2 regions of the Bacillus sp. BSL6 genome follow, and region 2 is predicted to be linked to the other one. Evidence: riboswitches for the same ligand, from Rfam matches in the RefSeq annotation. Region 2 holds a riboswitch; the other holds the start of a gene.

The links. A riboswitch is a leader RNA that binds a small molecule or an ion and turns the genes downstream of it on or off. The one in region 2 is predicted to bind FMN.
Region 1: linked by a shared signal. The riboswitch ahead of RCJ96_RS07430 (ECF transporter S component) and the one ahead of ribD (bifunctional diaminohydroxyphosphoribosylaminopyrimidine deaminase/5-amino-6-(5-phosphoribosylamino)uracil reductase RibD) in region 2 are both predicted to bind FMN.

The regions. Positions count from the first base shown of each region.
Region 1 covers NZ_JAVGCW010000002.1:240,285-245,727, reverse strand. Annotated here, with positions in the region: gene RCJ96_RS07445 (cob(I)yrinic acid a,c-diamide adenosyltransferase) at 1-429, shown strand, start outside; gene RCJ96_RS07440 (peptidoglycan DD-metalloendopeptidase family protein) at 514-1,128, shown strand; gene RCJ96_RS07435 (hypothetical protein) at 1,155-1,841, opposite strand; FMN riboswitch at 2,087-2,226, shown strand; gene RCJ96_RS07430 (ECF transporter S component) at 2,389-2,967, shown strand; gene RCJ96_RS07425 (ferredoxin) at 3,091-3,339, opposite strand; gene RCJ96_RS07420 (helix-turn-helix domain-containing protein) at 3,607-4,668, shown strand; gene RCJ96_RS07415 (RecQ family ATP-dependent DNA helicase) at 4,658-5,443, shown strand, end outside.
Region 2 covers NZ_JAVGCW010000001.1:706,437-711,879, forward strand. Annotated here, with positions in the region: gene ribE (riboflavin synthase subunit alpha) at 1-616, opposite strand, end outside; gene ribD (bifunctional diaminohydroxyphosphoribosylaminopyrimidine deaminase/5-amino-6-(5-phosphoribosylamino)uracil reductase RibD) at 598-1,710, opposite strand; FMN riboswitch at 2,022-2,165, opposite strand; gene RCJ96_RS03965 (CDGSH iron-sulfur domain-containing protein) at 2,356-2,562, opposite strand; gene RCJ96_RS03970 (YqkC family protein) at 2,702-2,947, shown strand; gene RCJ96_RS03975 (alpha/beta hydrolase) at 2,958-3,881, opposite strand; gene RCJ96_RS03980 (GNAT family N-acetyltransferase) at 3,963-4,442, shown strand; gene RCJ96_RS03985 (LacI family DNA-binding transcriptional regulator) at 4,545-5,408, shown strand; gene RCJ96_RS03990 (Na+/H+ antiporter family protein) at 5,432-5,443, opposite strand, start outside.

The sequences.
Region 1 (5,443 bases), on a different contig from region 2:
TTCGGAGATATTTACAATGAACTTGAAACGATTCAACATGAACTATTTGATTGCGGGGGAGACTTGGCGATAGTAGGTGAGAAAATTCCTTATAAAGTAAAAATTGAAATGGTCGAAAACTTAGAAAGTAGGATTGATTCGTATATAGAAGAAGCACCGCCGCTAGAACGTTTTATTTTACCAGGTGGAAGCGAGTCGGCAGCTGCTATTCATATTGCACGTACAGTTGTAAGGCGAGCAGAACGATGTATCGTGTCCCTGCAAAAAGAAGGAGAAATAAATGAAGTTGTTCTAAAGTATGTCAATAGATTATCTGACTATTTATTTGCAGTAGCTAGAGTAATAAACGCTCGATTACAAGTAAAAGATGTAGAGTATAATCGCAGTGCAATCGTTTTTCGTGATAAGAAAGAGAAGGAAGTGGAGTGATTCACTTTCTTTTTTTGTATACTTTTTTCTGTAATATACCAAAATAGAGAAGGTATGGTCGTAATTAGAAAACGGAGGATGTATATGAAAGCTTTAAAATACGGCGTCATGTTATTGACAGTACTGTTTTTATCTCAATTACATGTGTACGCAGAGGGAAATCAATGGGCATGGCCTGTTGAAGGACAGATAAGTGATTATTTTGGGACAAGGCACGGAAAACACTACGGTATAGATATAGCGGCACCGATCGGCACGCCTGTGTCAGCTATTCAAGAAGGGAAGGTAACAAAGTCTTATTATTCAAGTAGTTATGGAAACGTTATATTTATTAAACATGGAGAATATGAGGCTGTGTATGCACATTTAAATAAGAGATATGTAGTTCAAGGGGATTATATTTCAAAGGGAGAAATAATTGGAGAAGTAGGAAATACAGGAGAATCCCGAGGTGCACACTTACATTTAGAAGTTCATCAAGGAAAATGGACGATGGCAAAAAAGAATGCGATGAATCCATTGCTTGTTTTACATGAACAAAGAAATGAAACAGTTTCTTCATCGTTATACGTTGTCCAAAAAGGTGATACTCTAGTTAGCATTGCACGGAAATTTAGAATGTCCGTTAAGGAAATTCAAGAAAAAAATGGGTTGCAACAAGAGCTCATTTATCCAAATCAACAATTATATGTAAAGTAAAAAAAGAGCTAGTTACTAGCTCTTTTTTACCAAAAAATAAAGACACATATAAATCCAGAAATAGCTAAGTAGCTATATAAGTAAAATACTTTCGCTCTTGTTTTTTCGTTTGTTCGAAATAGTACAATAGTCGGTTCAATTAAACCAATTGTCAAACAAAGTAAACCAAGAAGCATACAACCGATTGAAATAGAGTACAGGGCGATTTGTGGTCCTTGAAATGGAATCATCCATTTTAATAAAAATGCAATGAGTGCAGTATAGCAAATGCTGCCGATGTATTTATTCAATGGTGCATTAGAACGGAAACCAGGAAGCTTTTTTAAGAAAGAGCGGGAAACAACTTCAGTTTGTAAAGATGTATGCTCTTCGATTATTTTTTGAGCTTCTTTTCCTTTTTGGAAAAGGGATAATATCCAGTTTCGCTCACCTTGGAAAATAAATTGTGAAGTTGTCAAATAATGATCAACCTTCACTTTATTCCAATTCTTCCATGGATGGCGCTCACATAATTTTAATTTACTTTCTGTCTTTTTATCATACTGATAAATACTGATGCCATCTTCATCGAAAGCAGCATAGTATGTCTCACTTGAGAATGTGCCTAAATCAATTGGACAGTAGAAAAGTAATTCTTTTTTTAAGTAAAAGTATTCTTTCCTTAAGTTTTTTTTCATTGTTTCTCGAATAGAGTGTCTCTTTTCTTTCTTCATGACATTTCCTCCATAATCCAGAAAATGTTCTTATCTTAACAATTCAACATCTTATCACTTTTAATTATATATGACTAGGGGATTCATAGGAGAAATGCCGAATACTAAAAAATATGGGGTGTATTGTAAAATATAATGTATGATTTTGGTTATGTAAAATTAATAACTTATTTTTAATAAGTTACACTTTTTTTGTTCACAATACGATCATGTTGTTGTATAATGAAGTGGAAAATAGAATATCGGTCTATCTTCGGGGCAGGGTGAAAATCCCGACCGGCGGTGATGAACTATATGTGATTTTGTTCTAAGCCCGCGAGCCGTTAAGGCAGGATTTGGTGTGATTCCAAAGCCGACAGTACAGTCTGGATGGGAGAAGATGGAGGTTCAAGCGTTCAAAAAAGATAAGTATTTGAACGTCTGTTTGATGTGCCTTAAATTCTCCCTTTGTGTAAAACACAAAGGGTTTTTTCGTTCTATGAAAAAGTAGGCATAGCAGAACCTTTCCACTTTCCATGAGATGATCGATGGAAAAGGAGAGAGAAAGATGAAACAAAAAAACAGTGTAGTGCAGATGGTGAGTGTAGCGATGCTAAGTAGTATTGCATATTTACTGATGATGTTGGATTTCCCATTCCCAGGGCTTCCGCCATTTTTAAAAATTGATTTTAGTGATGTACCAGCTCTAATTGCTGCAATTATTTTCGGACCAGTTGCAGGGATAATTGTAGAAGCGATAAAGAATATTTTACATTACGGGATTCAAGGGAGTTTAACGGGAGTACCAGTTGGAGAAATTGCTAACTTTATTGCAGGATGTTTATTTATTGGACCAGCAGCTTTCTTATTTAGGAAGTATCGTACTGTTAAGAGTTTAACGACAGGATTAATGCTAGGGACAATTACAATGGCTCTTATTATGAGCGTATTAAATTACATCATCATATTCCCAGCTTACACTTGGTTTTTAAATTCACCAGCTATGTCTAGCGAAGCGATAAAAACAACGGTTGTAACGGCAATCTTACCATTTAATTTGATTAAAGGAATTGTTGTGACAATTGTATTTGTAGCGTTATTCTCACGCCTGAAAGTATGGGTGTTTGCAAAAATGAAAAATGCATAAAATATAAAATAAAACCATTAGTAGTATGTAACTACTAATGGTTTTTTAATAAGGAGAATGAAAATAGAAAACAAAAAATACCCCTCAAAGGAATGAGGGGTATTTTTTGAAGTTAATAAAAGACTATTCGAATTTTAAAGCATCGCCGTCGAATGATTCGTCAGCAACTTTAATTGAGTCAGTTGGACAACCTTCGAATGCATCCATCATATCTTCAAGTAATACATCTGGAATTTCAACGATACCTTGGTTATCGTCTAATGTTACGAATGCAATACCTTCATCATCATAGTCATAAATGTCTGGTGCAGCAGCGCCACAAGCACCACATGCGATACAAGTATCTTTATCAACGATTGTATATTTTGCCATCTTTTTTCCCTCCTGATAATATGTATGTGAAAAGCTCGCCATAAAAATTATAACCTTATTGTAAAACGGTTTTTAAAACTTTTCAACATAAAATTATAATGATAATCCTTATCAATTAGAGTGTCAACTAATTTCTGCATTATGTCATAAGATTTTCAAAATACGTAAATGTTATTTCGTTTGGTACAATAGAATATATACAAGTACATATTGCCAATATGATAAGTTTAATGAGTAACTAAGTTAGATTGAAAGGTGGAAGCGGTAATGCAACTACAATATACTGTATTGTATTGTTTAAAACAATTGAATGGTGAAAGGACCGTTTCTTCTATTTATTATTTATTAAAGGGAAAACGTTCTTCGCAAACGTTACAAGATGGAAATATGTTCCGAATTTCTTTTTTGTTTGGAATATATAAATCGCTAAATAGAGCTGAATATGATCGTGAAGTTGCAAAGTTGTTGCAAGCAGATTTGATTCAAGAGATACATGAAAATACATATTTGTTAACACCTAAAGGTAAAATGCAGTTACATACATGGGAGGAAGGGTATGCTTTTCCAGCGCATTTACATGGTTTGCACTATGGTGAATTAGGTGAAACATTTTGGAAAAGATTATCCTTAATTATTCAAACTATATCTAATTTACAACAGAATAATACGAAGTTTATTCCTATTCAACAAGATACAGAAATAATGGTTTGGGTGAAACGCTTTTTAACAGGTATGCCGTATAGGCGTAGTGAATTGGCAAAAGGATTATGGAAAGAAATATATACTCTTTTAAGGAAATGTGATGTGGTAGAAGCAACGATTGTAACATATAGATTAACAGGATATGAACGTATCGGTTGTACATTGCAGCAGTTAGCAGAAATTACGAGACGAGATGTTTTCAGGGTGTACTTTTTATTTTGGGGTACAATTCATTTCCTTATACAAGAAGTTCGCGATTATGAAAATGAATTTCCGTTATTATCTGAGATTATCTCTTATCCAAATGAGAGAGCTGAATTATTTAGTTTATCAACGAAAAAAACATATAATTTTTGGAGGCAAGGGCGCTCATTAGAAGAAATAGCGACAATTAGAAATCTAAAGGTTGCAACGATAGAAGATCATTTTGTTGAAATTGCTTTGCGAGAAAGAGATTTTTCAATTGAAATGTTTATGGAAAAAGACAAAATAGATAAAGTAACAGAAGTAATTGATGCATTACAAACACGTAAGCTGCGTGAGTTGAAACAAGCGGTTGGAGAGGATATCTCTTATTTTGAAGTTCGTCTTGTATTGGCGCGGATGGAGGGTATAAATGAAACTTGAGGAATATTTATATAGGTGGTTTGGATATTCTGAATTTCGTCCAGGTCAAAAAGGAGTCATTACAGATTTATTGGAAGGAAAAGATGTTATAGCGATGCTTCCGACCGGAAGAGGGAAGTCTATGTGCTATCAACTTCCAGGGCTTATGCAAGAAGGGACAGTACTTGTTGTATCACCATTATTATCTTTGATGGAAGATCAGGTTACACAATTAAAATATGTTGTGAAAAACCGAGTGATAGCATTTAATAGTTTTCGGACATTACAGGAAAAAAGAGAAGCGATGAAAAGATTAGCTTCTTATAAATTTATTTTTGTATCACCAGAGATGTTGCAGTCGGAATTGTTAATAAGAGAATTGAAGAAAGTTCATATTTCATTATTTGTTGTGGATGAAGCTCATTGTATTTCGCAATGGGGTTATGATTTTAGACCAGATTATAAAAAACTAAATGTAGTTATTAAGAATATCGGGTCTCCTACGGTGCTAGCATTAACTGCAACAGCGACGAAAGATGTACTCCGAGATATAGCAGAGAGTTTGAATTTGGAGAATGTGACGCAGCATGTATACTCTATTGATCGTCCAAATATAGCAATGGAAGTACAATTTGTAGAGACGATAGAAGAGAAGAAAGAGGCGCTTTTGGACCAGGTGATGTATTTACAAGGGCCGGGGATTGTATATTGTTCAAGCAGAGCGTGGACAGAACGTTTAACGGAATATTTAAGAGGAAAAGGCGTTACTGGTGTCGCTTTCTATCATGGTGGTATG
Region 2 (5,443 bases):
TTTCGGTCATTGAACCTGTTCGTTTTACAGGCTTAGTAATAAATCGTTCGATATATTTACCAATCATGTCACACTCAATGTTTACGATGTCACCGGCATTCTTTTCTCCGATAATAGATTCACTTACTGTGTGCGGGATGAGTGAAATTGTAATGGAAGATTCGTCTAGATCAAATATTGTTAAGCTCGTTCCATCAACAGCAATGGATCCTTTATGCAAACAATAGCGCAGCAGTTCATCAGAAATAGCTATTTTGTAATAGATGGCATTATAGTGTTGTTTTTTGTTTAATATCGTCCCAATGCCATCAATATGTCCTGAAACGAAATGTCCACCGAATCGTCCGTTTGCAGCCATTGCTCGCTCTAAATTTACTTTAGAGTGTAATTTGAGTAGGCGAAGTGATGTCGATTTCATCGTTTCGGGCATTGCATCCACTGTGAATGAAGTTGTTGTGAAACTCGTTACAGTCAAGCAAATACCGTTAACCGCGATGCTATCACCTAAGTGAACATCTGATAAAATTTTATTGGCATGAATCGTTAACTTCATCGCTTCGCCGCTTTGTTGCATGTTTGCAATCGTTCCTAATTCTTCTACAATTCCTGTAAACATTCCATCACCTCACTTCGGGCATGCGCAACAATTTTTATATCATCGCCAATTTGTTTCATCTCTTGAATTTCCAAGGAAAGTGCATCTTGTAATGTTGAAAAACCATTGCCGCCAAATAAAGTAGGGGCATTTTTTCCACCAATTAATTTTGGACTTATATAAGTTACAATTTCATTGAAATACTTTGTTTGTAAGAAACTTGCATGAACGGTTTGACCACCTTCGACGAAAAGAGAAAGAATTTGTTTTTCGCCGAGTAGGTGTAAAACATCCTGTATTTCAATCTGTTTCGTTTTCATTTGGAATATAGCTATATTTTCAGATTCATAAGAAGCTATTTTCTCTGGATTTACATCCGTACCAACTATAATCCATGTCGGTGCTAAACCATCTGTTATGACATGAGAAGATGGTGGCGTTCGTAAATGGGTATCTAAAATAACGCGTATAGGATTTTGCCCCCCGTTAGGAATTCTTGTTGTTAAATGCGGATTATCAGCTATAACTGTATTCACTCCAACAAGAATCGCATCGTGTGTATGACGATATTGATGAACATCAGCTCGTGCATCTTCACTTGTAATCCACTTACTTTCACCGGTTACGGTTGCTGTTTTTCCGTCTAAGCTCATCGCTGTTTTTATTGTTACAAACGGACGTTTCGTTTTCATGTAGTGAAAAAAGTAGCGATTTAATAAAACTGCTTCTGCTTCCAGAACACCGGTAGTTACTTCGATGCCAGCTTCCTCTAATCTTTTTTTTCCATTACCAGAAACGAGAGGATTGCAATCAAGAGTAGCAATTACAACCCGTTTGACTTCTTTTTTGATGAGCAATTCACAGCAAGGTGGTGTTTTTCCAAAATGGCTACATGGTTCAAGTGTTACATACACTGTGGCTCCTTTTGCTTTGTCACCAGCCATATGAAGAGCATGAACTTCTGCGTGTTCTTCACCAGCACGTAAATGAGCTCCCATACCGACGATATTTCCGTCTTTTACAACAACAGCACCAACCATAGGATTTGGACTTGTTTGCCCAGATGTTCCTTCTGCTAATTGCAGAGCAATCCTCATATATTCTTGATCTGTCATTTTCTTCACCTCTCCTAAAAAAATCAAAAAACCCCAAGGATTTTAATATCCTTGGGGCTTGGGAGACGTGATTTCTAGAAATATAGTTCGAATACGAAAGTATAGGAAAGAAACCTAACGATGATTGATATTTTGGCATAAGGAAGAAACCTAGCAAAAATATCAAATTTTTCAAACGCTAGTCGTATCTTTTTATTTCAGTATAGAAAGATAAGTATACAAAATAAAACATATATATAGATTTGAATTGAATCTATAAAAATATGCATACTGAAATAAAAGTGTATTCGCTATATAAAATTACTAGAAAACATATCCTTCTCCCATCCAGACTATACTGTCGGCCCTAGAGTTTCACTAGATCCACCGTTTTCGAGTTGAAAACGGGTCACGGACTTAGAAGTTTGCACTTCATCACCGCCGGTTGGGAATTTCACCCGACCCCGAAGGATGCTGTTTGCTCAAATTATAGCACAAAAAAAATAAAAGGCTAGTAAAAAGTATTCGAATGTGAAGAATTGTGTGAAAATATATGTAGGCTGAGATGGAGACAAAAGTATTAGAAATGTTGTAAGGAGAAGGGATATAACGGAGTTGCTAAAAAGAAAAAACATGCACAAAAAAATGTGCATGTCACATGTGAAATTATTCTGCCTCTGGTGCTCTAACAACAGATTCGAATTTACCTTTATGCGAAGCATCGCAATAAGGCATATTTTTTGATAAACCACAACGGCATAAAGAAAATGCCGGTTTTGCTGGGAATACATTCCCTTGTGAATCAACTAATTCCACGTCCCCTGTAACGCGAAAAGAGCCATTATCATTTACTTTAATTTGTACTTTAGCCAACGCTATCCCTCCTTCCCAAACGCTTAATTTCATCATATAATCAAGAGAAGTACTTGACAATATGAAAAGAGCACTTTCTTTGGAAGAGAAGAGAGTGTTATAATGTTTTTTATAACTGACTAGAGTAAGGTGACGAAAGATGGATAAACAATTACGTACATTACGAAATATTGCAAATGAGCGCACGTGGGCATCATTTTTGAATGATAATCATCCATATAGTTTGTTACACTGGTCCATTGCTGGTGTAGGACAAGAGTCAAAGGATGTTTGGTTACTGCAAGATGAGGTAACATTTCAAACGACAGAATTTCCAACGCTAGATGATGCAATAAAGTGGATTTCTGAAAATATGGAACAAGTTACAGACGTTTTAGCGCAATAAAAAAACAGGCTTATGCAAGCCTGTTTTTTGTTTCTTTTACATATGAGTTTAAAAATTGATCAACGGCTGCTTCATACTCTTCTTTATTTTCGTTATAAGAGCAAGCGTGTGCGCCGTGTTCTGCAATATAAAGTTGTTTATTGTTTTCCTTCGCTTCATAGAGCGCTTTCGTCATATCAGCTAAAATATAATCATCATCTTTACTATGAATAAAGAGGACGGGATTGTTAATGTTTTTTATACAATCGATTGGTGAAACTTCACGAATCGTATAACCGTCACGCACTTTTAAGAAAGCATTTGCTAAAGGTAATAAAGGCCATTTTGGTAAATGGAATTCAACCTTTAAACGGTGCTGTAATTGTCCGTAGAAATCAGAGAAAGGACAATCTGCAATATAGAAGTCAGCACCATCTTCTACAAGTCCTGCGTACTGAAGAAGTGTTGCAGCGCCCATCGATTCACCATGAATACCGAGTGTTATATTTGTTCCAAAACGACCTTTTAGCCAGTCAACTACAGATTTTAAATCATGCTTTTCATAGTAGCCATAGCTTGTTGTTTTTCCGCCAGTTTTACCATGACGACGATGATCATAAATAACGACATTATATCCTCTGTTTAAAAATAACCTTGCATATTTTACAGAGTTCATTTTATTTACAGTTACGCCGTGACAGAAAATCATAAACTTATTGGAATGACCAGCAGGAATGTAATATCCGTGAAGATCATATCCGAATTGCGAAGGAATATCAATTTCTTCTTTATGAAGAGCATCAAAATCCTCTATACGAAAATGTTTTTTCGTTTCTCTTTCGAGTATTTCTTCCTCTGTTTTTTTCTTTAAGTACATCACCTTATTTGTAAAGAAAATCCCAAGGGCAGTTATCGCACCTAGTATAGTAAACAATGCTGCAAAAAAACGTTTCATACTTTACCTCATCCTCCAAATACCGTTACATGTGATACACTTATATTGTATCACAAGGATAGAAAAGGGGAGAAATAGGAAATGGTGCATATACAAAAAATTACGCCAGCGATGAAAGAAACAATTCGAATGTTCATGTGTGAGAACTGGGGGAGCTCATTGATGGTTTCACGTGGTAAGGGACATCAGTTAGAAGAGTTGCCAGGATTTGTTGCGCTCTCAGAAGACAGAATAATCGGAATTGTAACGTATGAATTGATCGGAAATATGTGCGAAATTGTATCGTTAGATAGCTTTGAAGAAAGAAAAGGAATAGGGACAAAACTTGTGGATTGTGTATTAAGAGTTGCAGAAGAAGAACGGTGCAGGCAGGTTTGGCTTATAACAACAAATGATAATATGAATGCGTTACGTTTTTACCAAAAACGTAATTTTTTGATGACGAATTTATATGTAAATGCGGTGGAAGAGGCACGAAAAATAAAGAAAGAAATTCCGCGCATTGGGTATGATAATATCCCGATTTTACATGAAATTCAATTAGAATATAGTTTAGTGTAATGATGTAACAATTTTCAGAAATATAAATTATTAACCTTGACGAATATTGTAATTTAGGTTACCGTAAAATTGTAATCTATTACCATATTAAGGGGTGACGATGTGGCAACTATACGTGATGTTGCAAAATTGGCAGGTGTTTCAGTCGCAACCGTTTCACGAGTTATAAATGAAAAAGGATACGTTCATGAGGACACAGTAAAACAAGTAAAGGAAGCAATTGAGGAATTACGTTATAGGCCAAATAGTGCAGCAAAGCCACTATTTAAAGAGAATTCAACGATAATTGCATTACTTGTAGATAATCTATATGACCCATCAAACATCACTTTGCTACATTGTATTGAGGAAATAGCGTATAAAGAAGGATATCAAATTATTGTTTGTAATATAGAGAATAAAGATAGATACATACATATGTTGAAGGAAAATAACGTTGCAGGTGTTATTTTGACAAGATCCGTTTTTAAAAGTATAGGAGAAATCCCACTTCCGTTTGTTGTGATTGATGAAAAAAAATCTCATGCAAATTATTATGAAAGTGGCCAAAGAGCGGTCTTTTTATTAAAAGAAAAAGGTTGTCACTTTCTTGCTTATTTCGGTGAGGGCGAAGATAGTGAAGAAATGGAAGAGTACATATCAGGATTTTTAGACGCTGTTTGGGAGGAAGGAATCTCTTATCGAGAAGAATGTGTACAAGGGTATACGAATAAACAGTTTGTTACATTATTGCAAACTTATCCGTATATAGATGGAATTGTAACTTCAAATGATAAGATTACCTTTGAGTTAATTCGAGCAGCAAAAAAATTAAATATCCGTATACCGGATAAATTGAAAATTATTGGAATGAACGGGAGTATAGACAGTGAGTGGGCAGGTCCGTCATTTATGCAAATGGAAAGTTGTATCGAAGAAAATGGGAAAATAGCATTGCAACAATTAAAGGGAAAAATAAAAAAGTAAAAGGTGCGTATAAAACGCACCTTTTATAATGTAAT